DNA from 4 places in the Pantoea sp. nfd-35 genome. Region 3 is predicted to be linked to each of the others. Evidence: predicted binding sites of a transcription regulator. Region 3 holds the regulator's gene; each other region holds the start of a gene.
What was found. Region 3 encodes PurR, which represses purine synthesis genes. Its sites were predicted from a motif close to CANGCAAACGTTTGCNTG; they were not measured.
Positions count from the first base shown of each region.

Region 1: a site for PurR is predicted at 5,048-5,065, ahead of P9J57_RS13510 (amino acid aminotransferase). Genes of this name have one in related genera too.
Region 2: a site for PurR is predicted at 5,769-5,786, ahead of purM (phosphoribosylformylglycinamidine cyclo-ligase). Genes of this name have one in related genera too.
Region 4: a site for PurR is predicted at 4,936-4,953, ahead of purH (bifunctional phosphoribosylaminoimidazolecarboxamide formyltransferase/IMP cyclohydrolase). Genes of this name have one in related genera too.

Region 1 covers NZ_CP122403.1:2,890,160-2,898,221, forward strand. Annotated here, with positions in the region: gene pepN (aminopeptidase N) at 1-461, opposite strand, end outside; gene pncB (nicotinate phosphoribosyltransferase) at 746-1,951, shown strand; gene asnS (asparagine--tRNA ligase) at 2,108-3,508, shown strand; gene ompF (porin OmpF) at 3,809-4,918, shown strand; gene P9J57_RS13510 (amino acid aminotransferase) at 5,129-6,319, shown strand; gene P9J57_RS13515 (MBL fold metallo-hydrolase) at 6,361-6,990, opposite strand; gene mepK (peptidoglycan L,D-endopeptidase MepK) at 7,030-7,578, opposite strand; gene ldtD (L,D-transpeptidase) at 7,764-8,062, opposite strand, start outside.
Region 2 covers NZ_CP122403.1:1,231,554-1,239,615, forward strand. Annotated here, with positions in the region: gene P9J57_RS05845 (ABC transporter permease subunit) at 1-1,589, shown strand, start outside; gene pstA (phosphate ABC transporter permease PstA) at 1,586-3,220, shown strand; gene pstB (phosphate ABC transporter ATP-binding protein PstB) at 3,227-4,000, shown strand; gene purN (phosphoribosylglycinamide formyltransferase) at 4,030-4,668, opposite strand; gene purM (phosphoribosylformylglycinamidine cyclo-ligase) at 4,665-5,705, opposite strand; gene upp (uracil phosphoribosyltransferase) at 5,936-6,562, shown strand; gene P9J57_RS05875 (hypothetical protein) at 6,562-6,747, shown strand; gene uraA (uracil permease) at 6,722-8,005, shown strand; gene hda (DnaA inactivator Hda) at 8,038-8,062, shown strand, end outside.
Region 3 covers NZ_CP122403.1:2,485,536-2,493,597, reverse strand. Annotated here, with positions in the region: gene punC (purine nucleoside transporter PunC) at 166-1,368, opposite strand; gene punR (DNA-binding transcriptional activator PunR) at 1,478-2,383, shown strand; gene purR (HTH-type transcriptional repressor PurR) at 2,380-3,405, opposite strand; gene cydH (cytochrome bd-I oxidase subunit CydH) at 3,686-3,775, shown strand; gene P9J57_RS11575 (C40 family peptidase) at 3,840-4,661, opposite strand; gene P9J57_RS11570 (Grx4 family monothiol glutaredoxin) at 5,026-5,361, shown strand; gene rnt (ribonuclease T) at 5,407-6,078, opposite strand; gene gloA (lactoylglutathione lyase) at 6,198-6,605, opposite strand; gene nemA (alkene reductase) at 6,716-7,813, opposite strand; gene P9J57_RS11550 (TetR/AcrR family transcriptional regulator) at 7,860-8,062, opposite strand, start outside.
Region 4 covers NZ_CP122403.1:4,236,741-4,244,802, forward strand. Annotated here, with positions in the region: rRNA gene P9J57_RS19575 (23S ribosomal RNA) at 1-2,350, opposite strand, end outside; tRNA gene P9J57_RS19580 (tRNA-Ala) at 2,558-2,633, opposite strand; tRNA gene P9J57_RS19585 (tRNA-Ile) at 2,776-2,852, opposite strand; rRNA gene P9J57_RS19590 (16S ribosomal RNA) at 2,926-4,467, opposite strand; gene purH (bifunctional phosphoribosylaminoimidazolecarboxamide formyltransferase/IMP cyclohydrolase) at 5,102-6,691, shown strand; gene purD (phosphoribosylamine--glycine ligase) at 6,708-7,988, shown strand; gene P9J57_RS19605 (DUF1481 domain-containing protein) at 8,025-8,062, opposite strand, start outside.

The DNA of each region.
Region 1 (8,062 bases), 400 kb from region 3:
AAAGGATAACGGCTGCCGTCGGCAATGACGGTGGTCGTGAAGCGTGCCAGCACGTCAGGGCGATCTAAATACCAGGTAATATGCCGAAAGCCTTCGGCTTCACACTGGGTACAGAGCGCTTCACCCGATTTGTATAAGCCTTCAAGGGCACTGTTACGATCGGGATGAATGTCATTGACGATTTTCAGCGTAAAGCTGTCCGGTAACTGGCTGAGCACCAGGCAACCCGCCTCTTCACGCCAGGCCGCCCAGGCCTGTCCATCCACTTCCAGCGAGATCAGCGTCAGATCTTCGCCGTCCAGACGCAGTTCAGCCTGGCTGTCTCCCTGACGCTTAACCTGACTCACCGCCGTCACCCGCGTGGTGCTTTCATCGAGTTCAAAGGTTAAATCGATATCGGTGATGGTGTAGTCTGGTGCACGATAATCGTGTCGATATTTTATTTGTGGCTGCTGCGTCATATTCCGTCCCGCATTAAGTAGTTATTCATCAACGTCTTTGCATTATTCACTCAAGTATAAGCCCTACGCGTCAAACGTCTAAGCATGATGCGCCGAGCTTAGCATGCACAACGTGCACATCAGGTAAAATGGCTACAATTTGTTAACAATGACACATTTCGTCCTCGACTCGCTATCCTGAAATATGCTGTGATCGCTGTCTCTTAGTGATTTATACTTTTGCGTCTTTTACGACGTTTAATACACCGGGCTCTGCGCCACCGAACAGGATGCCGAAACGCGCCATGACAGGACATGCTTCCCCGATACTGACTTCGCTGCTGGATACGGATGCTTATAAGCTCCATATGCAGCAAGCCGTATTCCACCGTTACCATGATGTCACGGTGGCCGCGGAGTTTCGCTGCCGTAGCGACGAATTGCTGGGTTTTTATGCTGACGAGATCCGTACAGCCATTGACGCCATGCAGGCACTGGCGCTGACCGATGCTGAATATGCCTGGTTATCTGATCTGCCCTTCTTTGCTGATGACTACCTTAACTGGCTGCGAAATTTTCGCTACGACCCGCAGCAGGTAGAAGTTCGCAATCATCATGGCAAGCTGGCTATTCGTATCCAGGGCCCCTGGCGGGAAGTGATCATGTGGGAAGTCCCCCTGTTGGCCTTGATCAGTGAAGTGGTCCATCGCCACCGTACACCGGCCATCAGCAGCCAGCAGGCCGTGGATTTTCTGCATCAGAAACTCGCTGCCTTTAAGACTCAGGTTGCCGACACTGACATGTCACGTTTTCGCCTGATGGATTTTGGTACCCGCCGCCGCTATTCCCAGGATGTGCAGGAATCGATCGTCAGCACGCTGAAACAGGATTTTCCCTGGCTGATGGGCACCAGTAACTACGACCTGGCCCGTCGCCTCGCACTCACGCCAGTGGGTACCCAGGCCCACGAGTGGTTCCAGGCTTTTCAGCAAATCAGTCCGGTACTGGCGAACAGTCAGCGCGCTGCCTTACAGGCCTGGCTGGATGAATATGACGACAAGCTGGGCATTGCACTCACGGACTGTATCGCCATGGATGCCTTCCTGCGCGATTTCGGCCCTGTGTTCGCCCGCCGTTACCAGGGGCTGCGTCACGATTCAGGTGACCCGGTTGAGTGGGGCGAAAAAGCGCTGGCCCATTATCAGAAGTTAGGTATTGATCCGCTCACGAAAATGCTGGTGTTCTCAGATAACCTCAATCTGGATAAATCGCTGGCGCTGTATCGCCACTTTGGTCAGCGTACCAACGTCGTCTTCGGCATCGGCACGCGCCTGACTTGTGATATTCCTGGCGTTACGCCGCTCAATATCGTGATTAAGCTGGTGCAATGTAATGGTAAGCCGGTCGCCAAGCTTTCCGACAGCCCAGGTAAAACCATCTGTCAGGATAAAGCGTTCGTTAAGGCTCTGAGAAAAGCCTTTGATTTGCCACTGGTTAAAAAAGCCAGCTAGCGTCTTTGTTATCGGGGCGTTATCGCGCCCCGCCTTCCTGCAATAAATCGGTTATTCCCCTGAATTTTGCTTGTTTCCTGTTGACTCACAAGTAACATAGCTACACCCCAGTCTGGGGAATTCATTCACACACTTCTTCTATATAGAGAGATATTTATGAGCGTAGTGCCTGTAGCGGATGTACTGCACGGTCGCGTCGCGGTTGACAGTGAAGTCACCGTACGTGGTTGGGTGCGTACCCGAAGAGATTCCAAAGCCGGTCTTTCCTTTATCGCTGTCTATGACGGCTCCTGCTTTAATCCCGTTCAGGCTGTCGTCAATAATTCTCTGAATAATTATCAGGACGAAGTGCTGCACCTGACCACCGGCTGTTCCGTCATCGTCACCGGTAAGGTCGTTGCATCTCCGGGTCAGGGTCAGGCATTCGAAATTCAGGCGACAAAGCTGGAGGTCGTGGGCTGGGTAGAAGATCCCGACAGCTACCCAATGGCGGCAAAACGTCACAGTATCGAATACCTGCGTGAGGTGGCCCACCTGCGTCCGCGTACCAACCTGATTGGCGCCGTGGCGCGCGTTCGTCATACCCTCGCCCAGGCGCTGCACCGCTTCTTCCATGAGAACGGCTACTTTTGGGTTTCCACGCCGCTGATCACCGCCTCTGACACTGAAGGGGCCGGTGAGATGTTCCGCGTTTCGACGCTGGACATGGAAAACCTGCCGCGCAACGATCAGGGCAAAGTCGACTATTCGGAGGATTTCTTCGGGAAAGAGGCCTTCCTGACGGTTTCAGGGCAGCTGAACGGTGAAACCTACGCCAGCGCCTTGTCGAAAATCTACACCTTCGGCCCCACGTTCCGTGCGGAAAACTCCAATACCAGCCGCCATCTGGCAGAGTTCTGGATGCTGGAACCGGAAATCGCTTTCGCCTCATTAGACGATGCGGCAGCCCTGGCGGAAGCCATGCTCAAGTATGTCTTCAAAGCCGTGCTGGATGAGCGTGCAGACGATATGGCATTTTTTGCCGAGCGCGTAGACAACGATGCGATTAATCGCCTGGAGCGTTTTGTTACCACCGATTTCGCCCAGGTCGATTATACCGATGCCGTCGATATCCTGATGAACTGCGGGCAGACCTTTGAGAACCCGGTGTCGTGGGGCATCGATCTGTCCTCTGAACATGAACGTTATCTTGCCGAGAAGCATTTTAAAGCGCCGGTGGTGGTGAAAAACTATCCGAAAGATATCAAGGCATTCTATATGCGCCTTAACGACGACGGGAAAACCGTGGCCGCGATGGATGTGTTAGCGCCGGGTATCGGTGAAATTATCGGCGGTTCTCAGCGTGAGGAACGTCTGGATGTGCTGGATGCGCGTCTGGAAGAGATGGGGCTGAAAAAAGAAGATTACTGGTGGTATCGCGATCTGCGTCGCTATGGCACCGTGCCACATTCAGGGTTTGGATTAGGTTTCGAACGTTTGATCGCCTATGTCACCGGCGTACAAAATGTAAGAGATGTTATCCCCTTCCCACGGACGCCACGCAACGCGAGCTTCTGATTTTCAGAATTAAATATAAGAAATTCATATATATAAAGAGGTCGGCATCGCCGGCCTTTTTTTATTTTTGTAAATTTTGATATGACTCACAAAGTTCCGTTATTTTTACATTTTGTAATACATTTTTTATATCTGAAACAAGATTACGACTTTTGTAGCATTTTCGCAGTAGAATTACCCGATGGGGGATGGAAAGATGCGTGCAGACACAGGAGACACCAAACTTCTTTCAAGGTTCACGTAAAGTTTTCTTGACGGCAGTGGCAGGTGTCCAAATAACTCCAATGAGGGTAATAAATAATGATGAAGCGCAACATTCTGGCAGTGGTTATCCCTGCTCTGCTCGCCGCCGGCGCAGCCAACGCAGCAGAAGTTTATAACAAAGACGGCAATAAGCTGGACCTGTACGGTAAAGTGGATGCGCGTCACCAGTTCTCTGATAACGCAGGTGATGACGGCGATCAGACTTATATTCGCTTCGGCTTCAAAGGCGAAACCAAGATTAATGACCAGATGACCGGTTACGGTCAGTGGGAATACAACATTCAGGGCAATAACTCTGAAGGTTCTGATGCGCAAACTGACAACAAAACCCGTCTGGGCTTCGCTGGTCTGAAATTCGGTGATGCAGGTTCAATCGACTACGGCCGTAACTACGGTGTGGTTTATGATGCAATCGGCTGGACCGATATGCTGCCAGTATTCGGTGGTGACTCAGGTAACTCAGACAACTTCATGAATGGCCGTAGCGGCGGTCTGTTGACCTATCGCAACAGCAACTTCTTTGGTCTGGTTGATGGTTGGAACTTCGCGCTTCAGTACCAGGGCAAAAATGAGAATTCAAACCGCGCCGATCGTAGAGCAAATGGCGATGGCTGGGGTGCATCAACATCTTACACCTCACCTATCGGTGTAGGCATTGTGGGTGCATATAGCAGCAGCGATCGTACTGACTCGCAGGCTCAGGGTGTTGCAGCCAACGGTAATATCGTTGGTGCTGGCAAACATGCTGAAAGCTGGGCAACCGCTCTGAAATATGATGCTAACAATATTTATCTGGCAGCGATGTATGGTGAAATGCGTAATGCAGCACCAATTTCAATCGTTACTGGCCCAACAACTACCGCACCTGCCTTTGCAAACAAAGCTCAAATCATTGAGATGGTTGCTCAGTATCAATTTGATTTTGGTCTGCGTCCTTCACTGGCCTACGTTCAGTCTAAAGGCAAAGACATCGAAGGTATCGGCGATGCTGATATCTACAAATACTTCGATGTGGGCGCCACCTACTACTTCAACAAAAACATGGCCACCTACGTTGATTACAAAATCAACCAGCTGGACAAAAACAACCCACTCGGCATTCCTAACGATGACGTAGTTGGTGTTGGTGTGGTTTACCAGTTCTAAGTTTGTTGATGCAGTACAAAAAACGGAGCTTCGGCTCCGTTTTTTATTGCCGTTTCCTCGCACTCAGCCCCGCGCTATCCCACTGTTAACATTAGAACGGGTAATTCTGTCGCACAGACGATGAATTTTATCGCAAACGGTTGGCATTTCGCCGTGCTGACGTTAACCTGATGGTTCATTTGCTAAAGTTCACGCTACTGGACCCGACTCATGTTTGAATCGATCTCTGCTGCACCCGCTGACCCCATTCTTGGCCTGGCCGATCTCTTTCGTGCCGACGACCGCCCCAATAAAATCAATCTCGGTATTGGTGTTTACAAAGATGAAACCGGAAAAACCCCGGTGCTCACCAGCGTTAAGAAAGCAGAGCAGTACCTGCTTGAACACGAAACCAGCAAAAATTACCTGAGCATTGACGGTCTGCCAGATTTCGCGCACTGCACGCAGGAATTGTTATTTGGTCAAGGCAATGCCCTGATCGCGGCGGGCAGAGCCCGCACGGCACAGACGCCGGGCGGTACAGGTGCACTGCGCGTCGCCGCGGATTTCCTGTCTACTCAGACGTCCGTTAAGCGCGTGTGGGTGAGCAACCCGAGCTGGCCGAACCACAAAAACGTGTTTAATGCCGCCGGGCTTGAGGTATGCGAATACCAGTACTATGACGCAGCAAACCATACCCTGGATTTTGACGGCATGCTGGCCTCACTGAAAGAGGTGAAAGCCGGTGATGTGGTGCTGTTCCATGGCTGCTGCCATAACCCGACCGGTATCGATCCTACTGCAGAGCAGTGGCAACAGCTGGCACAGCTCTCTCTGGCTAACGGCTGGCTGCCCCTGTTTGACTTTGCCTACCAGGGCTTTGCCCGTGGTCTGGAAGAGGATGCTGAAGGTCTGCGCATTTTTGCGGCCAGCCATCAGGAACTGATTGTCGCCAGTTCTTATTCCAAGAACTTCGGCCTGTATAACGAACGTGTGGGTGCGATTACGCTGGTTGCGGGCGATGCCGCGACGGCCGACACCGCATTCAGCCAGGTGAAATACACCATCCGCGCCAACTATTCTAACCCGCCGTCACACGGTGCGGCCGTGGTGGCCACGATTCTGGGCAACGACGCGCTCCGCACTATCTGGCAGCAAGAGCTGTCTGATATGCGTCAGCGTATCCAGCGCATGCGCCAACTGTTTGTGAACACCCTGGCGGATAAAGGCGCGCAGCAGGACTTCAGCTTTATCATTAAGCAGAATGGCATGTTCTCGTTCAGTGGGCTGACCAAAGATCAGGTCATTCGCCTGCGCGAGGAGTTTGGGGTTTATGCCGTTAATTCAGGCCGCGTAAACGTTGCCGGTATGACACCAGATAATATGTCTGCACTGTGCGAGGCGATTGTCGCCGTACTTTAAGCGCATCGCGTATAAAAAAATGGGCCACTCTGGCCCATTTTTTATTGCAGGAAAGGATTGGTCAGACGTTCACGCCCCAGCGTTGACACAGGCCCGTGACCGGGTAAAAACGTCACATCGTCGCCGAGCGGCAGCAGCTTATTATTTATCGCATCGATGAGATGTTGATGATTACCCTGCGGGAAGTCGGTACGCCCGACGCCGCCGCTAAAGATCACATCACCTGAGACCAGTAAGCGGCCTTTGGCATCAAAAAATACAATGTGCCCCGGCGTATGTCCGGGACAGTGCAGCACATCAAGCGTGACCTGACCAACCTGAACGGTATCCCCCTCCTCCAGCCAGCGATCCGGCGTCAACGGGGCACAATATTCCAGCCCAAACATTTGGCTTTGAGTAGGTAAGGATTCCAGCCAGAAAGCATCCTGCTTTTGCGGGCCGACCAGCGGCACCTGCCAGAATGCAGCCAGTTCTGCCGCTGCCCCAACATGATCGAGGTGACCATGCGTAAGCAGAATCTGTGCAGGCTTCAAATCAAGCTGCGCCAGCGTTTGCCTGATGGTATCGGCATCGCCACCCGGGTCCACCAGGGCCGATTCACGCGTGGTTTCGCACCAGATAACCGAACAGTTCTGGGCGAAGGCGGTGACGGGGATAATGTGATAATTCATAACGCTCCATGGTCGGCACCCGCAGCGTTGCCGACGTTACTACCAGTGCCTGACGGGACCGGTATCAATATGTACAAAGTTGCTGCTGGGATAATATCCTACACCACCGGCACGCATTTTTAATGCGGCTTTGCGAACATTCGCCAGCGTCACCCCTTCAATGTGGAAATCCATCGCCTGGCCTTTGGTGTGATAACTGTGTTTTGCCACACCGGGCCCGGATTCCCGCAGCATATTGTTCGTCGCCAGTGAGCGATAGCCGGAGACGAGCTGGACGGGTTTGCGCGTTTCTAACAGCGCCTGAAGGCGATAGAGCTGGTCAAATAAGTGGGGATCGATACTTTTGGTTTTATTGGCACGGTAGTCGCGGAAAAAGTGGTTCAGGCGTGACAATTCACTTTTGTCGTAACTTTTACCGTTAAAGAATTCCGTTTTAAGGGTTTCACCAGTGTGAAGATTATTGAGCGTTAATATCCGCGGGCGTGAAGTGGAGAGTGAAGCCATCGCGGTCTCTGGCAGTAAGGCCAGGCCGGCAGCGGCACTTCCGCAAAGCAGCAGTTTGCGACGTAAAGAATCGATTGTAGACATGGAGCGGTTTACCTGAAAGCAGAGTCAAAGACATGTGCAAAAAACGTACTGGCGAACCATAACTTTATGGCGGTAGCACGTCAACCCATTATGGGCAAGTTTGGAAGGCGGCTCCGGATAAAGCCGCCTGAATGACAGGACTGAATAACGGACATACCGTACGACTAACGATTGAAAATCAACTATTAGAGTAATAACTGCTGCGCACGGCTTAAGACCTGGCTCGCCGAACGCGCCGTATTATCATAATTGTAAATATCTGTACGGAACTGCGTTTTGCCGTCATCCGCAACCCAGGCCGTTAAATAATACAAGTTAACCGGGATGCGATGCCGAATGGGTACATAGCGCGTATCGCCCTGCTTGAGCGTGTCAGAGATACGCGCGTCATTCCAGCCGACATCCTGCAACAAAATACCGGCCAGTTCCGAAGCTTTATTCACGCGCACGCAGCCCGAGCTGAGCGCACGAATATCGCGCTGAA
Region 2 (8,062 bases), 1.3 Mb from region 3:
CTGACCAGTGGCGCATCGCCGCCTCCGGTGAGTCCGGAGTAAACCTACTGACGCTGGGCACCAACCAGCAGGCGTCGCTGATTACGCTGCCGGCCCAGCAACCTCAGCATCTGTTACTGTCACCCAAAGGCGACCTGCTGTATACCACCGAAGGTAACCTGCTGCAGGTCTGGCAAATTGATGACGGGCGAGCCTGGCTGCGCGAAACGCAGACGCTGGCTCAGCCGCCCCGGCAGTTGCTGTTACTGGCTGGCGGGCAAAGCCTGCTGATCCAGGATGACAGCGGCATTTCTCAGTGGTTCTCCATAGCGGGTCAACACGGCCTGCGCTTACACCGCATCCGGACCTTTGAGCACAGCGCCGGACAGGCCACGATGATCGGTGAGCCACAGCGACGGGTGTTTGCCACGGTTGATCAGACCGGCATGCTGAAGGTGTTTGCCAGTAAACAGAACGGGCCTATCCTGCAACGGCAACTGGCCGCTGGTATTCTTCAGGCCCAATTCTCCCCCCGTGGTGACAGCCTGCTGCTGGAGCGGCAGTCAGGCTGGGAAACGCTGAAGCTGACGAATCCCTGGCCGGATGTGACCTGGCGTAATTTCTGGCAAAAAATCTGGTATGAAAACTATCCCAAGGCCGACTGGGTCTGGCAATCCACCAATGCTGGAGACAGCTACCAGGCGAAATTCAGCCTGATCCCAATGGTCGTGGGCACGCTGAAAGCGGCCAGTATGGCTCTGCTGTTTGCCACGCCGCTGGCGCTGGCCGCCGCGATGTATACCGCGTGGTTTATGGCACCGGGCCTGCGTCGTTGGGTTAAGCCCGCCATTGAGATGATGGGGGCGCTGCCCAGCGTGGTGATCGGACTGATCGCCGGATTATGGTTAGCGCCGCACGTAGGCCAGGCGTTAGTGGGCGTGCTGCTGCTGCCCGTGACGCTTGCCGGCAGCCTGCTCGGCTGTGGCGTAGTGAGCCGTCGCCTGCCTGAGCGCTGGCACCAGCCAGGACGAGAGGTGTTGTTGCTTCTGCCTGTGCTGCTGAGTGTCACTCTGCTGACGTTAGGGTTGCCGACCTTGATCGTACCCGATGCCGGGGACTGGCTACCGCATTACGCGCAACGTAACCTGTTGGTGGCGGCGCTGGCGATGGGGTTTGCGCTGGTACCGTTAATTTTTACCCTGGCTGAGGATGCCCTGTTTAGCGTGCCGGCTTCGCTGGGACAAGGCTCGCTGGCGCTGGGTGCCACGCCCTGGCAAACCCTGACGCGAGTTGTGCTGCCGGGCGCGTCGGCGGGGATTTTTGCCGCCTTGATGATTGGCTTTGGCAGGGCGGTCGGCGAAACCATGATTTTATTAATGGCGACGGGTAATACGCCGCAAAGTGAAGGCGGCTTGTTCAGCGGCCTGCGTACGCTTTCCGCCAACATCGCGATCGAGATGCCTGAAGCGGCCGTGGGCAGCGCCCATTACCGAATTTTGTTCCTGAGTGCGTTTTTATTGCTGATATTTACGTTAATGATTAATACCCTGGCAGAACTCATCCGGCAGCGCCTGCGCCATCGCTTTAGTCAGTACAAGGAGCAGGCATGACGGTGATGCGACAAAACGACCGCTGGCGCTGGTTAACGGCCGGGGCCGTGACGGTGTGCCTGTTGGCGTTTACCTTATTGATAGGATTGCTGGGATGGCAGGGGCTGCGTACCTTTTGGCCTCATAAGGTTGAGCTCTATACCTTTACGCAGCCTGACGGCAGTCACACCCGGCTGCTGGGTGAAACCCTTGAGCGGCAGTCACAGTATCCGGCCCCGGCTGGCAATGCAGATGACCCGCACGCGACGCTGCATCGCTATTTGATTAAAACCGGCAACCGTGACTGGGCCGCACCGGATTTTCGTATTGCGCTCAGCAAGAATACACCGGCAGTCAGCCAGCCTGAGGCCATCATGGTGTTACAGCGCCGCAGTTACGGCAATGCTTACGGCTGGCTTGTGGGCCTGCGCGAAGACAATGAAGCGCTGACGGCCAAAAACATCAATGCACTTTTACAGCAGCGCCTTGAACAGGTGCAGATTCTGGTACGTCAGGCCAACGAAATCCGTCGTGTTGATATGGCCCGGCTGAATCAGCAACTGGATCAGCTAGACGATCAGGCTGAACAGCAGCGTGAGGCAAAGCAGTTTGATTTGCAGGCGCAGTCAGAATATGACGCCAATCAGGCTGCACTTGAGCGTCGGCTTATTCAGCTCAATGACAGGCTGAACAATCTGCAAGAGGAAAGTCAGCGTGACGCCTTAATTCTGCGTGACGTTAACGGTATCGAGCACAGTATCCCGCTGTCGCAGATCGTGGCGGCCTGGCAACCCAATGCCATGACGTTGACAGAAAAAACAGGGCACTTTTTCCACCAACTGTGGCGCTTCGTCAGTGATTCGCCTGCCGAGGGCGAAAGCGATTTTGGCGTTTTCCCCGCCATCTTCGGCACGGTTCTGATGGTGCTGCTGATGTCCGTGGTTGTTATGCCGTTGGGGGTGATTGCAGCCGTCTGGCTGCATGAATATGCCGGACGCAATGCCTTGACCCGACTGGTACGCATCGCGGTGGTGAACCTGGCGGGCGTACCATCCATTGTCTATGGTGTGTTCGGACTGGGCTTCTTTGTCTGGCTGGTGGGCGGTTCGGTCGATCGGCTGTTCTACAGCAGCGCGCTGCCGAATCCCACCTTCGGCACGCCGGGCTTGCTCTGGGCATCGCTCACGTTGGCCCTGCTGACCCTGCCGGTGGTGATCGTGGCAACGGAAGAGGGCTTATCCCGCATACCGAACAGCCTGAGACAGGGATCGCTGGCGCTCGGGGCGACGCAGGCCGAAACCTTATGGAACGTGGTGCTGCCGATGGCGGTTCCGGCGATGTTAACCGGGCTGATTCTGGCGGTAGCGCGCGCCGCGGGCGAAACCGCGCCATTGATGCTGGTCGGCGTGGTAAAAATGGTACCGGAATTGCCGGTTGATGCGGTGTTTCCCTATCTGCACCTCGACAGAAAATTTATGCATCTGGGCTTTCAGATTTATGATTTAGCCTTTCAAAGCCCCAATACCGAAGCCGACCGGCCGCTGGTGTTTGCCACGGCGCTGCTGCTGGTGCTCATTATTCTGTTGCTGAACCTGCTAGCCATGGGCCTGCGTCACCGTCTGCGTGAACGCTATCGCCTGATGACTCAATAACTGACGATGACTACAATGCCCGAAACTGATATTGCGCTAACCGTTGATCACCTTTCGCTCTGGTATGGTGAGCGCCAGGTGCTTCAGGATGTCTCGCTGCAGCTACCCAAAAACCGTATTACCGCCCTGATTGGGCCGTCCGGCTGCGGCAAATCAACGTTGCTGCGCTGCTTTAATCGTATGAATGACGTGATCGATAACTGCCGCATCGACGGCGAGATTCTTCTGGAGCAGCAGTCGATCATGCGGCCTGCCCAGGATGTCTCTGCGCTGCGTCGCCGGGTCGGTATGGTTTTCCAGCGGCCCAATCCTTTTCCGAAGTCGGTCTACGAAAACGTGGTGTACGGATTGCGCTTGCAGGGCGTGCGCGACAAGCGGGTACTGAATGAGGCCTGTGAACGCGCACTCCGTGCGGCGGCGTTATGGGGAGAAGTGAAAGATCAGCTGGCACAGAATGCCCTGACGCTCTCCACGGGGCAGCAGCAGAGGCTGGTTATCGCCCGCGCCATTGCGATTGAGCCGGACGTGCTGTTACTGGATGAGCCGACGTCGGCGCTGGACCCGATTTCAACGCTGGTGATCGAAGAACTGATGAGCACCCTGAAACAGCACTTCACGCTGGTGCTGGTGACCCATAATATGCAGCAGGCCTCACGTGTGTCGGATTACACGGCCTTTATGCATCAGGGATCGCTGGTGGAGTTCGACACAACAGACAAGATTTTCACGACGCCGAAGGTGCGCCGGACGGAAGATTACATCACCGGACGCTATGGCTGAAAAGGGCAGGGAGCCTGGCTCCCTGCCTGTTACTCGTGGGCGTAGCCCTGAAGCGGTAACGGCTTACCATCCAGCCAGGCCTTTCCCTCACGCATGGCCAGGCGGCCTTCAACAAACCAGTTAATCACCAGCGGATAGATGGCATGTTCCTGATGTTGCACGCGCTCGGTAATGTCCGCTTCGCTGTCTTCGGCAAAAACGGGCACCTTGGCCTGCAGAATCACCGGACCACCGTCCAGTTCATCCGTTACGAAATGCACTGACGTGCCATGCTCCGCATCGCCATTTTCCAGGGCCTGGCGGTGAGTATGCAGTCCGGGATATTTGGGCAGGAGCGACGGGTGAATATTCAGCAGTCGGTCGTGATAATGCGCCACAAAACCCGGGCTTAAAATGCGCATATATCCTGCCAGCACCACAACATCCGGCGCACAGGCGTCGATCTCACGCATAAGCTGGCGATCAAAACTTTCACGGTCGCTAAAGTCACGGGCGTCCAGGGCAATAGCCGGAATGCCTGCCCGCTCTGCGCGGACTAAGCCATAGGCGGAGGCTTTATTACTGAACACGGCAGCGACGCTGCCGTGAATACGCCCGTTTGCACAGGCGTCAAGGATGGACTGAAGATTACTTCCGTTGCCGGAGATCAGCACAACCAGCTTTTTCATGACGTGATGACCACACGCTCTTCCGCTTCTGATGCCTTAATCACGCCGATTTTCCAGGCATTTTCACCGGCGGCGCGCATTAGTTCAACGGCTTTATCCGCGTCGGCAGGGCTCAGGGCAATCAGCATACCCACGCCACAGTTGAACGTACGGTACATTTCGTGACGGCTGACGTTACCAGCCTGCTGCATCCAGCTAAACACAGCCGGCCATTCCCAGCTTTTTTCGTCAATCACGGCCTGGGTGTTATCGGGCAGCACGCGTGGAATGTTTTCCCAGAAGCCGCCGCCGGTAAGATGCGCGATAGCATGCACATCGACCTGTTCGATCAGGCTCAGAATGTTTTTGACATAAATGCGGGTAGGTTCCAGCAAATGATCGGCCAGCGGTTTGCCTTCGAGCTGCTCAACCTGCGGATCGGTCCCGCTGACTTCCAGAATTTTGCGCACCAGAGAATAACCATTGGAGTGCGGGCCGCTGGAGCCTAATGCGATCAGGACATCGCCGTCCTGCACTTTGCTGCCGTCAATGATTTCTGATTTCTCAACGACGCCAACGCAGAAGCCGGCCACGTCGTAGTCTTCGCCATGATACATGCCCGGCATTTCGGCCGTTTCGCCGCCCACCAGTGCACAGCCTGACTGCAGGCAACCCTCGGCGATACCGGTGATGACCGCCGACGCGGTATCCACATCCAGTTTGCCGGTGGCGTAGTAATCCAGGAAGAAGAGCGGTTCAGCGCCTTGTACCACCAGATCGTTGACACACATCGCGACCAGATCAATGCCGATAGCATCGTGGCGCTTAAGATCCATCGCCAGACGCAGTTTGGTGCCTACGCCGTCGGTGCCGGAGACCAGCACGGGTTCACGGTATTTTTGCGGCAGCGCACAAAGCGCACCGAAGCCGCCTAGTCCACCCATGACTTCCGGGCGACGCGTCTTTTTCACTACGCCTTTAATACGGTCAACCAGAGCGTTACCAGCATCAATATCAACACCGGCGTCTTTGTAACTGAGAGAGGTCTTGTCGGTCACTGCGAGGTCCCCACGCGAGTTGCGGTTGGTGGTTTAATATAAAGCGCGGCAATTCTACCAGCGCAGGCAAACGTTTGCGAGTCTCAGATTGCGTCCCCGGCGATTTTCATCAATCCTTACTTTGCCATGACAAAATGCCTCTGATTGCGCAAGCACATGTGGCACTGCGGCGAAAAGGCGGTATAATCCCGCGATTTTTTTTTAGCTCAACTCACTCCGGGAGAACAACAATGAAGATCGTGGAAGTCAAACACCCGCTGGTCAAACATAAACTGGGACTGATGCGTGAGCATGATATCAGTACAAAGCGTTTCCGCGAGCTGGCCTCTGAAGTCGGCAGTCTGCTGACGTATGAAGCGACCGCCGATCTGGAAACCGAAAAGGTCACCATTGAGGGCTGGAATGGCCCGGTTCAGGTTGATCAAATCAAAGGTAAAAAAATCACCGTCGTGCCTATTCTGCGTGCCGGTCTGGGCATGATGGAAGGCGTACTGGAGCACGTACCCAGCGCGCGCATCAGCGTTGTTGGCGTCTACCGTGATGAAGAAACGCTGGAGCCGGTGCCTTACTTCCAGAAACTGGTTTCGAATATCGAAGAGCGCCTGGCACTGGTGGTTGACCCCATGCTGGCCACGGGCGGCTCAATGATTGCCACGATAGACCTGTTAAAGAAAGCGGGCTGCAGCAGTATCAAAGTGCTGGTGCTGGTTGCGGCACCTGAAGGGATTGCCGCGCTGGAAAAAGCGCATCCGGATGTGGAGCTTTACACCGCTTCTGTGGATCAGGGGCTTAACGACAAGGGTTATATCATCCCAGGCCTGGGTGATGCCGGTGATAAAATCTTCGGCACCAAGTAATGATGAAAATCCGCGGCGCCATGCATCACGCTGTTTTCAGCCTGCAGCAGCAGGCCGAGCCGCTTTTTTCTGTTGTAACACATAAAGAAATGAACCAGCCGACCAGAGAGTCGGCTTTTTTTTGCCTGAAAACAGACCACTCACTCAAGGGGACTTTTAATGACTCGTCGCGCTATCGGCGTTAGCGAACGGCCGCCATTACTGCAAACGATTCCGCTCAGCCTGCAGCATCTGTTCGCCATGTTTGGCGCCACCGTGTTAGTGCCAATTCTGTTCCACATCAATCCGGCGACGGTATTGCTGTTTAACGGTATCGGTACGCTGCTGTACCTGTTTATTTGTAAGGGAAAAATCCCCGCCTATCTGGGTTCCAGCTTTGCCTTTATTTCACCCGTGTTGCTCCTGCTGCCGCTGGGTTATGAAGTAGCGCTGGGCGGTTTTATTCTGTGTGGCGTGTTGTTCTGCCTTGTCGCGCTGATCGTTAAAAAAGCCGGAACAGGCTGGCTGGACGTGATGTTTCCGCCAGCAGCAATGGGGGCCATCGTTGCCGTCATTGGTCTGGAACTGGCTGGCGTGGCCGCGAATATGGCGGGGCTGCTTCCAGCCGAAGGCCAGTCGCCAAACGGCACAACCGTGTTGATTTCGCTGGTGACCCTGGCGGTTACCGTTTTTGGATCGGTTTTGTTCCGTGGATTTATGGCGATCATTCCTATCCTGATCGGTGTGCTGGCCGGTTACGCGCTTTCCGCCTTCATGGGCATCGTGGACTGGAGCGGCGTTGAACAGGCGCACTGGTTTGCCTTACCGACGTTTTATACGCCGCGCTTTGAATGGATTGCCATGTTGACCATTCTGCCCGCCGCTCTGGTGGTCATTGCTGAGCATGTGGGCCACCTGGTCGTGACGGCGAATATCGTTAAAAGAGATCTGGTGCGCGATCCCGGACTGCATCGTTCCATGTTCGCCAATGGCTTATCGACGGTCATTTCCGGGTTCTTTGGATCCACCCCGAACACGACATACGGCGAAAACATTGGCGTCATGGCGATTACCCGCGTTTACAGTACCTGGGTGATTGGCGGCGCGGCCATTTTCGCGATTTTACTCTCCTGCGTCGGCAAACTGGCGGCCGCTATTCAGGCGATTCCGGTGCCGGTGATGGGCGGCGTATCCCTGCTGCTGTATGGCGTTATCGGCGCGTCAGGTATCCGTGTCCTGATTGAGTCCAAAGTGGATTACAACAAAGCGCAAAACCTGATTCTGACCTCCGTTATCCTGATTATTGGCGTCAGCGGGGCGAAAGTACATATCGGGGCTGCCGAGCTGAAAGGCATGGCGCTGGCCACGCTGGTCGGCGTTGCGCTGGCCTTAATTTTTCGCGTCATTTCCCTCCTGCGTCCAGAAGAAGTGATTCTGGATGCGGAAGACAACCGCGAGTCGTAATCCCACCGTCAGCGGTCAAAAGTCGGGCAGGGATGCCCGATTCATCTCTGGCCGAAA
Region 3 (8,062 bases):
GCAATGCAGGGGCCAGCAGAGTGCATTTGCCCACAAAGACACCTTCACAGCGATGAGGCTGCGTCAAACATTGTTATTATGATGGTACGGCGAATCAGGGCCCGGCACAGGAGGCGCTGGCGGGCCCGTCACGTGTTGATCACTCAGACGACAAAAGTCGTTGCCTCAGTGATTATCCTGGCAGGGATGTGCCGTTGAGGCAATATCAGTTTGTGCGCCGGTGCGGCGCTGCATCTGATAGCCTGCCAGCGCCAGTACAATCGTCACCGCCATGATGAGCGTTGTGGTGAACAGCGCCTGGGTCAGGCCCGCCGATACGGCCAGGCTGGCGACAAAGCACAGGCCCAGCTGCAGCGTGTTCTGAAGGGCGGCGGCTCTGCCGGTCGCATGGGGGAAGGGCAGAAGTGCACTGGATACGACGATGGGATAAATCGCCCCGTTCGCCAGCGCCATGCCGCAAAACGGCACCAGCAAAGCGGTGAGTGAAACCGAGCCTGACAGGGCGACGGCAAACAGGGCCAGTACGCTAAGGCTATAGACGATGAGCAGCCATGGCAGCAACTGCGCCCCTTTGAAACGGTTAAGGAGCGCACGGCAGCCAAAACCGCCGACTAAGAAAGCAATGGTCTGCGGAATATAGCTTAAGCCGATATCAGCAGGCGACAGGCCAATCGCTGCCAGAATAAACGGTGATCCGGTCAGCCAGGCAAAAAAGCTGGCCGAGCAGGCAGAATACATCAGGACGTTACCGCTGTAGACGCGTGAACGCAGCAGCGTCATAAAACCGGGCTGTGACGGGGCCGGGCGGCGCGCTGTTTGTACCGATGGCAGGCGCAGCGTAATCAGGATCAGGGCCGCGGCAATCGCGGTCAGAACGACAAAAATTGAGCGCCAGTGAAAATGGCTAATCAGCCAGGCACCCAGCAGCGGGGCAAGCGCAGGAGACAGCGCGACCAGCGGCATAATAGTGGCAAAGACTTTATTCGCGCGCGACTGAGGATAGCGATCGACCACCAGGGCCTGCCAGCTCACGGCAGCCGCGCACACGCCGATGGCCTGAATGAAGCGCAGCACCAGCATCAGTACCACGTCGTCCACCCACAGCATCCCCGCACAACCCAGCGCAAACAGGCTCAGTCCTGCCAGCAATACCGGTTTGCGGCCAATACGATCTGACAGCGGTCCCCATACCAGCTGACCACAGGCAAAACCCGCCAGGAACAGGCTCATACTGGCGCTGATCATCCCGGCGGAGGTGTTAAAACTTTGCTGCATGGCCCCGAAGGCGGGCAGGTACATATCGGTGGCCAGAAAGCCCAGCATACTGAGCACGGCAAGATAGGGAATGAATCCTTTAGAAGCTGACATCTGATTCTCATTTTTTTGCAGGATAAACGCGGGGCAGTGTAAAAGCTGTACTTCATACTGTGAAACGGTAAAATTTGCCTGTTGCTGTTAAAAAATTTAAAGGCAGGATATGTGGTCTGAATATGCGCTTGAAGTGGTTGATGCGGTCGCGCGTGGCGGCAGTTTCAGTGCCGCGGCCCAGGAGTTACACCGTGTGCCTTCTGCCATAAGCTATACCGTTCGCCAGCTTGAAACCTGGCTGGCGGTACCGCTGTTTGAACGGCAGCACCGGGAGGTTGTTTTGACACCTGCGGGCGAACATTTTGTGCGAGAAGGCCGCAGCGTCATCAAAAAAATGGATGCCACGCGCCGTCAGTGCCAGCAACTGGCCAACGGCTGGCGAGGGCAAATCGCGATTGCGGTGGACTGCATTGTGAAACCGCACCGAACCCGTCAGTTCGTCAGGGATTTCTATCGCCACTTTCCGGATATGGAGCTTCACATCAGTTATGAAGTGTTTAACGGCGTATGGGATGCGCTGGCTGACGGAAGAGTCGAGGTCGCAATAGGCGCGACTCAGGCGATTCCGGTGGGCGGGCGGTTTGCTTTCCGCGATATGGGAACCCTGAACTGGCGCTGCATCGTCGCGCGGGAACATCCGTTAACCCAGGTCGCCCGGCTGGATGATGAGGCGTTGCGCAACTGGCCTTCGCTGGTGCTGGAAGACACCTCGCGCGCGTTACCGCGCCGTATGACCTGGGCTCTGGATAATCAACGCCGACTGGTGGTGCCTGAATGGCAGACCGGGCTGGACTGCGTCCGGGCCGGGCTGTGCGTCGCAATGGTGCCGGGGCACTTAGCCCGCCCGCTACTGGACAGCGGCGAAGTGACTGAACTTAACTTGCCCCAGCCTTTTCCAGAAAGTCCCTGCTGCGTCAGTTGGGCGGAAGATCGCGCATCACCGGCATTGGGCTGGTTGCTCAATTACCTGGGTGATGCGCAAACGCTCAATCAGGAGTGGTTGAGCGAGGATTAGCGACGGTAGTCGCGATAGGGACCGTAGCCTACAGAGCGTCGCTCAATCAGTGTCGGATGCACTTCGATGGTTTGCGACTCTTCACGCTTGCTGGTAATGCGGTCCAGCAGCATCTCCAGAGCCTTCTCCCCCAGTTGCGCTTTTGGCTGGTGCACGGTAGTCAGTGCAGGCGTGAAATAGCGTGCGTTGCGCACATTATCGTAGCCAATCACCGAAATATCCTGCGGGACGCGCAGGCCCATTTCATCGGCGGCACAGATAGCGCCCATGGCCATAATATCGCCACCGCAGAACACCGCGCTTGGGCGCTGCTTCTGCGACAGAATTTGCTGCATAGCCTGATACCCGGATTCAGGCTCGAAATCGCCCTGCACAATCCACTCTGAACGCGGCTGAATACCGGCTTCTTCCAGCGCCTTGAGGAAACCGGCATGACGGCCACCACCGGTGTTACGTTCCATTTGCCCTGGAATGGCGCCAATATCGCGATGCCCGCGTTCGATGAGGTAGCGGCCGGCCAGATAACCGCCCTGAAACGCATTATCCAGCACCGTGTCAGTAAAATCGGCACGGGATTCGCCCCAGTCCATGACCACCATGGGAATATTGCGGTTGGCTTCCAGCATTTGCAGCAAATCATCCGGGTACTCAGAACACATGACCAGCAGCCCATCGACGCGCTTCTGCGCCATCATCGAGAGGTAGGCACGCTGTTTTTGCAGGTCGTTATGCGCGTTGCCTAAAATCAGGGTGTAGCCTTTATCAAAGCAGTGATTCTCCACGGCTTCAATAATTTCAGCGAAATAGGGCGCCTCGCTGGAGGTGGCCAAAAGGCCCAGCGTTTTGGTGTGATTCACCTTCAGGCTGCGTGCTACGGCGCTGGGTGAATAATGTAATTCCCGAATCGCTTCCCAGACCGCTTCGCGGGTATCTTCTGCGACAAAGCGCGTCTTATTGATGACGTGAGAAACGGTTGTGGTAGAGACGCCTGCACGTTTCGCCACATCTTTAATTGTTGCCATGAAAATCGAACTCCCGGGCTTATCTAACCTGTTGATAAGCATGTTGTTAAACGTTTGCGTCAGCGGACGGTTATTTCTGCAAAAAAATCGTTTTTCTGACCGGTTATGGGGCATCGGGGCAGGAAATAACGGTTGAAAAGGGTGCTGACGCAACCGATGTTGCGCGCTGTTGCGCAACAAAGAGGGGATTCTAACAAGGCTGCGCGGATAAAACGAGATTTTTACCCACGCGTGTGGGAAAATGCTTAACCCCTACTAAAATTGTGCCTAAGGAGTTGTGATGAGTACCGATCTGAAACTGTCATTGATGACCACGGCGGCTGCACTGTTGATGATTATTGCGTTCAGCTTTACCGCCATTCTGAACTAATAAAAAAGCCGGGAAGGTTTCCCTGTCCCGGCTGCGTTCCGTCGGTATGACGGAGGAGTGACGTTTAGCGAACGGTTTTTGGCGTCATGACGCGACGCGCACCAATATAGTGGCGCTGCCAGTAATCTTCGCTTAACGCACTGATTTGAATGTCCTTTCCGGTACGCGGTGACTGAATAAATTTACCGTTACCCAGGTAAACACCCACGTGGTCGGCCGTGCCACGTCCGTTGATGCGGAAAAACACCAGATCGCCTTTCTCCAGCGCTTCCCGATTCACCGGCGCGGCATCCCGCAGGTGATACATTTCATTTGCAGTACGCGGAATTTTAAATTTCACCACATCTTTGTAGGCGTACCACACCAGGCCGCTGCAGTCGAAACCGGTATGCGGCGATTTTCCGCCCCACTGGTAGCGCTTGCCCAGCTGTCCCATCAGTTTTGCCATCGCCGTTTCACGTGCTTTTTGATAGCGCTGACGGTGTGCGTTGCTCATTTTGATGGTGCCGGTATCCTTGCTGTCCGCTTTCGCCACCTTCACCGCGCGTTGATGACCATAGCGTTTCTTGCTGGTGGCGTTGGCGGCCACTTTTTTGGTGAGCTTCTTGTGTGAATCAGTCGCTTTGGTCAGGGTTTTGTGAGAGGCAACCGCGTGAGAGGGATTTTTACTGGTTTTAAGCGTTTTGCTGGATTTCTGCTCTGCGGAGGAACGGCTTTTTTTCGCCGACGCTTTAACCGTGCGTCGCTTGCGCCGCTCATCTTCGCGCGCACTTTTTTTCTCTACCTTATGCAAGCTGGCCTTAACCGGCGCCTGCGGTGATGCAGAGGCGACGTTAAAGAACAGTTGCGCAAAAGCCAGAATAAGAAGCGTAATAATTGAACGCATAGTCCGTTTACTGGTTAAGCTGTCAGGTTCAACAGATATCTGACAAGGTTAAGAAAAATCTGATCAACGATCAGCGCCGAAGACATTCTAGTCCAGTTTTTTTTAAAACAGTAAGTCCTTTTTTTATTAATTAATAACTTGGGTAAAAAGCAGGCATAAATAAGCAATTTCAGCAGGTTAACTCAGCAAAATTATTGCAAATTATTAATGCATTCACCTTTTGGGTCCCGATGAGCGGGTGGATAGCGCGCAAGCGGACTTAACAAACATGGCGGTTTGCCCTAACGGGAAGAAAATCTCATTTTCAGTCCTGAAGGGAAGTCGCTACAATAAAGAAACACGAAGTGACGAATTAAGGAAGGCAATAATGAGTACTGTAGAAAAAATTCAGCGCCAGATCGCAGAAAACCCGATCCTGCTGTACATGAAAGGTTCGCCGAAACTGCCAAGCTGCGGTTTCTCTGCCCAGGCGGTTCAGGCGCTGTCTGCCTGTGGTGAGCGCTTCGCTTACGTGGATATTCTGCAGAACCCGGATATTCGCGCAGAGCTGCCAAAGTATGCTAACTGGCCAACCTTCCCTCAGCTGTGGGTCGATGGCGAACTGGTTGGCGGCTGCGACATTATTGTTGAGATGTTCCAGCGTGGCGAATTACAACCGCTGGTCAAAGAAACCGCTGAGAAGTTTAAAGAAGCGGAATAATAAAAAAGGCCGACATCGTCGGCCTTTTCTTCGTTTAACGGGCGTTTACTCCGCCGCGCCCTGATCTTCTGTTGCTTCTTCCGCTAGAGCCAGCGGCCAGCCTCCCAGACGTTTCCAGCGATTGACCAGTTCGCAGAACAGCGTGGCCGTTTGCTGCGTGTCATACAGCGCAGAGTGCGCCTGACTGCTGTCAAATTCCATCCCGGCCGCTTTGCAGGCTTTGGCCAGTACCGTCTGACCCAGCACTAACCCGCTCAGAGCGGCCGTGTCGAAAGTGGCAAAAGGATGAAACGGATTCCGTTTCAGGCTGGCGCGTTCGGCGGCGGCATTCATAAAATTAAGATCGAAGGTGGCATTATGCGCCACCATGATCGCGCGATTGCACCCGGTATCTTTAATGCCTTTGCGCACCAGTTTAAAAATGGCATGCAAGGCTTCGTATTCGCTCACCGCGCCCCGTAACGGATTGCTGGGATCGATGCCGGTAAAGGCAAGGGCTTCCGGATGCAGCAGAGCGCCGACAAAAGGTTCAACATGAAAATGCAGTGTCTGGTCGTGATGAAGCCAACCCTCGTCATCCATTTTCAGCGTAATGGCCGCGACTTCCAGCAGCGCATCGGTTTGCGCATTGAAGCCCGCCGTTTCCACATCGATAACCACGGGATAGAAACCACGAAAGCGTTGATTGAGTGCGTTGGGGGAAGACGATTCAGACATCAGGATCTCATTGCAGAAAAAGGGCAGCGCGTAGTATGCCAAAAAAGCGCCCCGTCTGCAGCAGGTACAGGTAAGGGAAGCAAGAATCAGCCCGCGTTGCGCGGGCTGATGTTGACGGCTTAGCTGCCGAGGCCGTGTCCGGCATGTTTATTTTCGATCAGTTCGATTTTATAACCGTCTGGATCTTCAACAAAGGCAATGATCGTGGTGCCACCTTTGACCGGGCCGGCTTCACGCGTCACGTTACCGCCGTCGTTACGGATGCGCTCGCAGGTTGCGGCAACATCATCAACGCCCAACGCGATGTGACCATAAGCGTTACCGAGATCGTAGCTGTCAACGCCCCAATTGTAGGTCAGCTCAATAACGGCACCTTCGCTCTCTTCGGTGTAGCCCACAAACGCCAGGGTATATTTATATTCAGCGTTTTCGCTTTGGCGCAGCAGGCGCATGCCCAGCACGCGAGTGTAAAAATCAATGGAGCGTTGCAAATCGCCAACGCGCAGCATGGTATGAAGTAAACGCATAGCTTCCTCTTTTGAAAAACGTCATCCCCGGATGACACAAACACTCAGTATAGCGACGATAATCGCCAAAGAATAACCGCAGCCGTGAAAGACTCACGGCTGCCTGCGTTTTACAGTGCAGGATAGTCAGTATAGCCTTCAGCGCCGCCACCGTAGAAGGATTCGGGACGCTGTGGATTCAGTGGTGCATCTTGTTGTAAACGCTGGGCCAGATCCGGGTTAGCGATGTAATCCCGACCAAAGGCAACGGCATCGATCAAGCCGCGGCTGATAAGATCATCCGCTTTCTCAACGGTGTAAGCGCCAGCGCCAATAATTACGCCCGGGAAGGTATCACGGACTTTCTGACGGAAGGCGTCGCTGTAAGGTGTACCGCCTGCCCAGTCAGGTTCTGACATATGCAGATAGGCAATCTTGCGTTTCGCCAGTTCAGCGATGTACCACAGTGCATCTTCTTCTTCGTTCGGGCCATTATCCAGGTTCTGGAAGCTGCCGACAGGAGAGACACGGATACCAACACGATCCGCTGACCAGTTGGCAATCGCGGCATCGACCACTTCAAGCGCAAAACGTCCGCGTTTCTCAACGCTGCCGCCGTACTCATCGGTACGCTGATTCGAGGACGGTGACAGGAACTGGTGCATCAGATAGCCGTGAGCGGAGTGCAGTTCCAGCATGTCGAAGTCTGCTTCCCGCGCATTGGCAGCGGCCTGACCAAAATCGGCAACGATTTGCTGAATTTCACTGATGCTCAGTTCGCGCGGCACTGAGGTATCTTCGCGATACACGCTGCCGTCTTCGGCACGCAGGGAGGTACGTGTGCCTGCGGGAATCGCCGAAGGCGCAACCGGCGCTTTACCTTCCGGCTGGACGCTGTTGTGTGAAATACGGCCGGTGTGCCACAGCTGTACGGCACTGTGTCCGCCTGCCTGGTGAATACCTTCGTTGATATTTTTCCACGCGGCGATTTGCGGCTGGGTGTGTAAACCCGGCGCACCCGCATAACCTTTGGCCTGGAAAGAAATCTGGGTAGCTTCGGTAATAATCAGGCCCGCCCCGGCGCGCTGACGATAGTATTCGGCCATCAACGGCGTCGGGATATCGCCTGGCTCAATGCTACGCAAGCGTGTCAGCGGGGCCATAAAGACACGATTAGGCACGGTAATTGCGCCAACTTTTAGCGGACGAAACAGCTGAGTACTCGCCATAATAACTCCTTTTAAGTAGACCGGTCGTCTACAAATTGTGGTTTTTTTAAACCAGTGGCGCTTTCAGCCACTGTTCGATGGTAATAAACGCCAGCCGCAGGGGCTGTGCCTTACGGGAAAGCTTGCTTTGCAAACTGGCACCGAGCCACAAGACATAGAGTAGCTCTGCCAGCTGTTCAGGCGGATGCGGCAATATCAGTCCTTCTTCCTGCTGTGCCGTCGTTAAGGCGCGGCTATAAGCCGCGATAA
Region 4 (8,062 bases), 1.8 Mb from region 3:
ACTCTCGCAGTCAAGCTGGCTTATGCCATTGCACTAACCTCCTGATGTCCGACCAGGATTAGCCAACCTTCGTGCTCCTCCGTTACGCTTTGGGAGGAGACCGCCCCAGTCAAACTACCCACCAGACACTGTCCGCAGCCCGGATTACGGGCCTACGTTAGAACACCAAACATTAAAGGGTGGTATTTCAAGGTCGGCTCCACGCAGACTGGCGTCCACGCTTCAAAGCCTCCCACCTATCCTACACATCAAGGCTCAGTGTTCAGTGTCAAGCTGTAGTAAAGGTTCACGGGGTCTTTCCGTCTTGCCGCGGGTACACTGCATCTTCACAGCGATTTCAATTTCACTGAGTCTCGGGTGGAGACAGCCTGGCCATCATTACGCCATTCGTGCAGGTCGGAACTTACCCGACAAGGAATTTCGCTACCTTAGGACCGTTATAGTTACGGCCGCCGTTTACCGGGGCTTCGATCAAGAGCTTCTCCTTGCGGATAACCCCATCAATTAACCTTCCGGCACCGGGCAGGCGTCACACCGTATACGTCCACTTTCGTGTTTGCACAGTGCTGTGTTTTTAATAAACAGTTGCAGCCAGCTGGTATCTTCGACTGGCTTCGGCTCCGGGAGCAAGTCCCTTCACCTACGCGCCAGCGTGCCTTCTCCCGAAGTTACGGCACCATTTTGCCTAGTTCCTTCACCCGAGTTCTCTCAAGCGCCTTGGTATTCTCTACCTGACCACCTGTGTCGGTTTGGGGTACGATTTTGTGTTACCTGATGCTTAGAGGCTTTTCCTGGAAGCAGGGCATTTATCACTTCAGCACCGTAGTGCCTCGTCGTCACGCCTCAGTGTAAAGTGAACCGGATTTGCCTGGAACACACACCTACACGCTTAAACCGGGACAACCGTCGCCCGGCTGATATAGCCTTCTCCGTCCCCCCTTCGCAGTAACACCAAGTACAGGAATATTAACCTGTTTCCCATCGACTACGCCTTTCGGCCTCGCCTTAGGGGTCGACTCACCCTGCTCCGATTAACGTTGAACAGGAACCCTTGGTCTTCCGGCGACAAGGTTTTTCACCTTGTTTATCGTTACTTATGTCAGCATTCGCACTTCTGATACCTCCAGCATGCCTCACAGCACACCTTCGACGGCTTACAGAACGCTCCCCTACCCAACAACGCATAAGCGTCGCTGCCGCAGCTTCGGTGCATGGTTTAGCCCCGTTACATCTTCCGCGCAGGCCGACTCGACCAGTGAGCTATTACGCTTTCTTTAAATGATGGCTGCTTCTAAGCCAACATCCTGGCTGTCTGGGCCTTCCCACATCGTTTCCCACTTAACCATGACTTTGGGACCTTAGCTGGCGGTCTGGGTTGTTTCCCTCTTCACGACGGACGTTAGCACCCGCCGTGTGTCTCCCGTGATAACATTCTCCGGTATTCGCAGTTTGCATCGGGTTGGTAAGCCGGGATGGCCCCCTAGCCGAAACAGTGCTCTACCCCCGGAGATGAGTTCACGAGGCGCTACCTAAATAGCTTTCGGGGAGAACCAGCTATCTCCCGGTTTGATTGGCCTTTCACCCCCAGCCACAGGTCATCCGCTAATTTTTCAACATTAGTCGGTTCGGTCCTCCAGTTAGTGTTACCCAACCTTCAACCTGCCCATGGCTAGATCACCGGGTTTCGGGTCTATACCCTGCAACTTAACGCCCAGTTAAGACTCGGTTTCCCTGCGGCTCCCCTATACGGTTAACCTTGCTACAGAATATAAGTCGCTGACCCATTATACAAAAGGTACGCAGTCACCCCATAAAGAGGCTCCCACTGCTTGTACGTACACGGTTTCAGGTTCTGTTTCACTCCCCTCGCCGGGGTTCTTTTCGCCTTTCCCTCACGGTACTGGTTCACTATCGGTCAGTCAGGAGTATTTAGCCTTGGAGGATGGTCCCCCCATATTCAGACAGGATACCACGTGTCCCGCCTTACTCATCGAACTCACAACCTGTGCACCCGGGAGTATCACCCTGTACCCTGCGACTTTCCAGACGCTTCCACTGATGCACAAGCTGATGATGGTTCTGGGCTCCTCCCCGTTCGCTCGCCGCTACTGGGGGAATCTCGGTTGATTTCTTTTCCTCGGGGTACTTAGATGTTTCAGTTCCCCCGGTTCGCCTCATACAGCTATGTATTCACTGCATGATAGTGTGACGAGTCACACTGGGTTTCCCCATTCGGGTATCGCCGGTTGTAGCGGTTCATATCACCTTACCGGCGCTTATCGCAGATTAGCACGCCCTTCATCGCCTCTGACTGCCAGGGCATCCACCGTGTACGCTTAGTCGCTTAACCTCACAACCCACAGGCGTTTTACGCTGCGTGTCGTGAGCTTTTGAGAGACTCGAACACATTGTGCTGTGTTCCTTATTACGGAGGAACACGACAATGCGTCGTTTCAAATTTTCAGCTTGTTCCGGATTGTTAAAGAGCAGAATACTTCGCAGCACACCGTTGCCGGTACGCTCTGAAGTATTTTCAGAAAAAATACAGTAGTGAGTATGGTGGAGCTAAGCGGGATCGAACCGCTGACCTCCTGCGTGCAAGGCAGGCGCTCTCCCAGCTGAGCTATAGCCCCATACAGTTACTGCAGAGACCACTACTACCACTCAACCGAGTACACTTCGTGAGAAGTGCACTTCGTGCTCAGGCAAGGCGTGTGTCCGCGAAGCATAGTGAACTATGCGAGCCGGAGACATAACGCAGCATGAGTGCGAAGTTGGTAGGCCTGAGTGGACTTGAACCACCGACCTCACCCTTATCAGGGGTGCGCTCTAACCACCTGAGCTACAAGCCTGTAGAGGTTTTTTCTGCTCGTGACTTTCTATCAGACAATCTGTGTGAGCACTTCGCGGGAAGGTATCTTCAGGTAAGGAGGTGATCCAACCGCAGGTTCCCCTACGGTTACCTTGTTACGACTTCACCCCAGTCATGAATCACAAAGTGGTAAGCGCCCTCCCGAAGGTTAAGCTACCTACTTCTTTTGCAACCCACTCCCATGGTGTGACGGGCGGTGTGTACAAGGCCCGGGAACGTATTCACCGTGGCATTCTGATCCACGATTACTAGCGATTCCGACTTCACGGAGTCGAGTTGCAGACTCCGATCCGGACTACGACGCACTTTATGAGGTCCGCTTGCTCTCGCGAGGTCGCTTCTCTTTGTATGCGCCATTGTAGCACGTGTGTAGCCCTACTCGTAAGGGCCATGATGACTTGACGTCATCCCCACCTTCCTCCGGTTTATCACCGGCAGTCTCCTTTGAGTTCCCGACCGAATCGCTGGCAACAAAGGATAAGGGTTGCGCTCGTTGCGGGACTTAACCCAACATTTCACAACACGAGCTGACGACAGCCATGCAGCACCTGTCTCACGGTTCCCGAAGGCACTAAGGCATCTCTGCCAAATTCCGTGGATGTCAAGAGTAGGTAAGGTTCTTCGCGTTGCATCGAATTAAACCACATGCTCCACCGCTTGTGCGGGCCCCCGTCAATTCATTTGAGTTTTAACCTTGCGGCCGTACTCCCCAGGCGGTCGACTTAACGCGTTAGCTCCGGAAGCCACTCCTCAAGGGAACAACCTCCAAGTCGACATCGTTTACGGCGTGGACTACCAGGGTATCTAATCCTGTTTGCTCCCCACGCTTTCGCACCTGAGCGTCAGTCTTCGTCCAGGGGGCCGCCTTCGCCACCGGTATTCCTCCAGATCTCTACGCATTTCACCGCTACACCTGGAATTCTACCCCCCTCTACGAGACTCAAGCCTGCCAGTTTCAAATGCAGTTCCCAGGTTAAGCCCGGGGATTTCACATCTGACTTAACAGACCGCCTGCGTGCGCTTTACGCCCAGTAATTCCGATTAACGCTTGCACCCTCCGTATTACCGCGGCTGCTGGCACGGAGTTAGCCGGTGCTTCTTCTGCGGGTAACGTCAATCGACAAGGTTATTAACCACATCGCCTTCCTCCCCGCTGAAAGTACTTTACAACCCGAAGGCCTTCTTCATACACGCGGCATGGCTGCATCAGGCTTGCGCCCATTGTGCAATATTCCCCACTGCTGCCTCCCGTAGGAGTCTGGACCGTGTCTCAGTTCCAGTGTGGCTGGTCATCCTCTCAGACCAGCTAGGGATCGTCGCCTAGGTGGGCCGTTACCCCGCCTACTAGCTAATCCCATCTGGGTTCATCCGATAGTGAGAGGCCCGAAGGTCCCCCTCTTTGGTCTTGCGACGTTATGCGGTATTAGCCACCGTTTCCAGTGGTTATCCCCCTCTATCGGGCAGATCCCCAGACATTACTCACCCGTCCGCCACTCGTCACCCGAGGAGCAAGCTCCTCTGTGCTACCGTCCGACTTGCATGTGTTAGGCCTGCCGCCAGCGTTCAATCTGAGCCATGATCAAACTCTTCAATTTAAGTTTGATTTGCTGAAACCAGTTCAGCGGTGCTCATCTGTAAAACGTCATAATGAATTTCATTATGTGTTCACTCGTGAGGCTTTGATATTTTTTACGTCCGGAGACGCTGATATCAATCCTGCGAGTGCCCACACAGATTGTCTGATAAATTGTTAAAGAGCAGTGCGAACAGCGGGTTAACCGTCTGTCGCGAGGTGGCGTATATTACGCTTTCCTCCTTCAGAGTCAACCTCTTTTTCAGAAGTTTTTCTCCGGCGGCTCAGTTGCCTGACCCTCTCAACACCGCATTCCGTAAGCCGTTGTGCCGTGTCGATGGAGGCGCATTATAGGGAGTTCTCTCTGGCTGACAAGGGCTAAATTCAATAAAAATGACTGTTCGCTGCATTCCACAGCAAAACCCCGCCTTATACGCAGTTACACACAAAGTTATCCACATTCCTGGCCGCATCAAATTTAGACGAGCATCACGCAAACGTTTTCGCTACAATGCCCCGCAACGCAATGGATGCCCCTTTTCGGGGCGTTACCTGAAGTTTTTACGCTTTTGCTGCTCTATATAGAGAAAAGTAAGCACGCAAGCTTGATGTAACGCTCTTATTTACGCGAATCAAAGCCAAGGGATAAAACCACCATGCAACAACCTCGTCCTTTACGCCGCGCCCTGCTCAGTGTTTCTGATAAAGCCGGCATCCTCGAATTTGCTCAGGCACTCTCTCAGCGCGGTGTTGAGCTGCTCTCCACAGGTGGTACCGCTCGCCTGCTCGCAGAGGCGGGACTTCCCGTCACAGAAGTGTCTGACTACACCGGCTTCCCGGAAATGATGGATGGACGCGTTAAAACACTGCACCCGAAAGTCCATGGCGGCATTTTAGGACGTCGTGGACAAGATGATGCGGTGATGGCGCAGCATGCTATCAGCCCGATTGATATGGTGGTCGTCAATCTTTATCCCTTTGCCCAAACCGTCGCAAAACCAGATTGCTCACTGGAAGACGCCGTTGAGAACATTGATATTGGCGGCCCGACAATGGTGCGCTCGGCGGCCAAGAATCACAAAGACGTGGCGATTGTCGTTAAGAGCAGCGATTATCCGGCCATTATCGCTGAGCTGGACGCCAATCAGAACTCACTGACGCTCGAAACCCGCTTCAACCTGGCAATCAAAGCGTTTGAACATACCGCCGCGTACGACAGCATGATCGCTAACTACTTCGGTACTCTGGTTCCTGCCTATCATGGTGAAACCAGCCAACCAGCCGGCCGCTTCCCGCGCACCCTCAATCTCAACTTCATTAAGAAGCAGGATATGCGCTATGGCGAGAACAGCCATCAGGACGCCGCCTTCTATATAGAAGAGAATGTGCAGGAAGCCTCGGTCGCTACCGCCAGCCAGGTGCAGGGCAAGGCACTCTCTTATAACAACATTGCGGATACCGATGCCGCGCTTGAGTGCGTGAAAGAGTTTATTGAGCCCGCCTGCGTCATTGTCAAACACGCCAATCCTTGCGGTGTTGCGGTGGGTGAGTCAATTCTGGCAGCTTATGAGCGTGCCTATCAGACTGACCCGACATCTGCCTTCGGCGGCATCATTGCCTTTAACCGCGAGCTGGATGAGGCGACAGCCCAGGCCATCATCAGCCGACAGTTTGTTGAAGTCATCATCGCTCCTGCTGCAACGGAAGCTGCGCTGAAAGTGACCGCGGCAAAACAAAACGTCCGCGTGCTGGTATGCGGTGACTGGCAGGGTCGCGTGGCTGCCCTTGATTTCAAACGGGTGAATGGTGGTCTGCTGGTTCAGGATCGCGACCTCGGTATGGTCGATGCCAGCCAGTTGCGCGTCGTCAGCAAGCGCCAACCTTCTGAGCAGGAACTGCGTGATGCCCTGTTCTGCTGGAAAGTGGCGAAATTCGTTAAGTCCAACGCCATTGTCTATGCGCGCGACAATATGACCATCGGCATAGGTGCTGGCCAGATGAGCCGCGTCTACTCTGCCAAAATTGCAGGAATTAAAGCGGGTGATGAAGGCCTGGAAGTAAAAGGGTCCGCGATGGCTTCCGATGCGTTCTTCCCGTTCCGGGATGGCATTGATGCCGCTGCTGCCGTGGGCGTAAGCTGTGTGATTCAGCCTGGCGGTTCTATCCGCGACGATGAAGTGATTGCGGCAGCAGATGAGCATGGTATTGCCATGATCTTTACCGACATGCGTCACTTCCGCCATTAATTCTGTGGAGCCTTTTATGAAAATTTTAATCATCGGTAACGGCGGACGTGAACACGCATTGGCCTGGAAAGCGTCGCAGTCGCCGCTGGCAGAAACCATTTTTGTCGCACCTGGTAATGCGGGCACCGCGCTGGAACCCGCGTTGCAGAACGTCGATATTGCCCCCACCGATATTCCCGCTTTGCTGGCCTTCGCTCAACGTGAACAGATTGATCTCACCATTGTCGGCCCTGAAGCGCCGTTAGTGGCAGGCGTGGTTGATGCGTTCCGCGAGGCCGGATTGAAAATCTTTGGTCCAACTCAGGCCGCCGCGCAATTGGAAGGGTCTAAAGCATTCACCAAGGACTTTCTTGCACGTCACAACATCCCCAGTGCCGAGTACCAAAACTTCACCGACGTCGCCCCTGCGCTGGCTTACCTGCGTGAAAAAGGTGCGCCGATTGTCATCAAAGCTGACGGGCTGGCTGCCGGTAAAGGCGTGATTGTGGCCATGACGCTGCAGGAAGCGGAAGATGCCGTGCAGGATATGCTGGCGGGCAATGCGTTTGGTGACGCCGGGCACCGTATCGTGATTGAAGAGTTTCTGGACGGCGAAGAAGCCAGCTTTATCGTGATGGTTGATGGCGAGAATGTGTTGCCAATGGCCACCAGCCAGGACCATAAACGGGTGGGCGACGGCGATACCGGACCGAACACGGGAGGAATGGGTGCTTATTCCCCTGCCCCGGTGGTGACCGATGAAATCCACCAGCGCGTTATGGATCAGGTTATCTGGCCAACCGTACGTGGCATGGCCGCCGAAGGCAATGTCTATACGGGCTTCTTATATGCCGGGCTGATGATCGATCAGACTGGTCAGCCTAAAGTGATCGAATTCAACTGTCGCTTCGGCGATCCCGAAACACAACCCATTATGCTGCGCCTGCAGTCGGATCTGGTGGATCTGTGTCTGGCCGCCTGTGAAGGCAAGCTTGATCAAAAAGACTCACAATGGGATCCCCGCCCTTCACTGGGCTTGGTGCTGGCAGCCGGGGGCTATCCCGGCTCTTACAATAACGGCGATCAGATTCACGGTCTGCCGCTGGAAGAGGTTGCCGACGGCAAAGTTTTCCACGCCGGGACGCGCCTTGAAGAGGATCGGGTTTTGACGAACGGTGGGCGGGTTCTTTGCGTCACCGCGCTAGGCGATGATGTTGCTGCCGCACAGAAACGGGCTTACGAACTGGCTAAGCCGATTTCCTGGCAAGGCAGTTTCTGCCGACGCGACATCGGCTATCGTGCCATTAACCGTAAATAATGATCAAAGGGGCACCCAGTGCCCCTTTTTATTGCCTCAGAAATTCGCCTCATCCGGCGCATCCGCGCATTCAT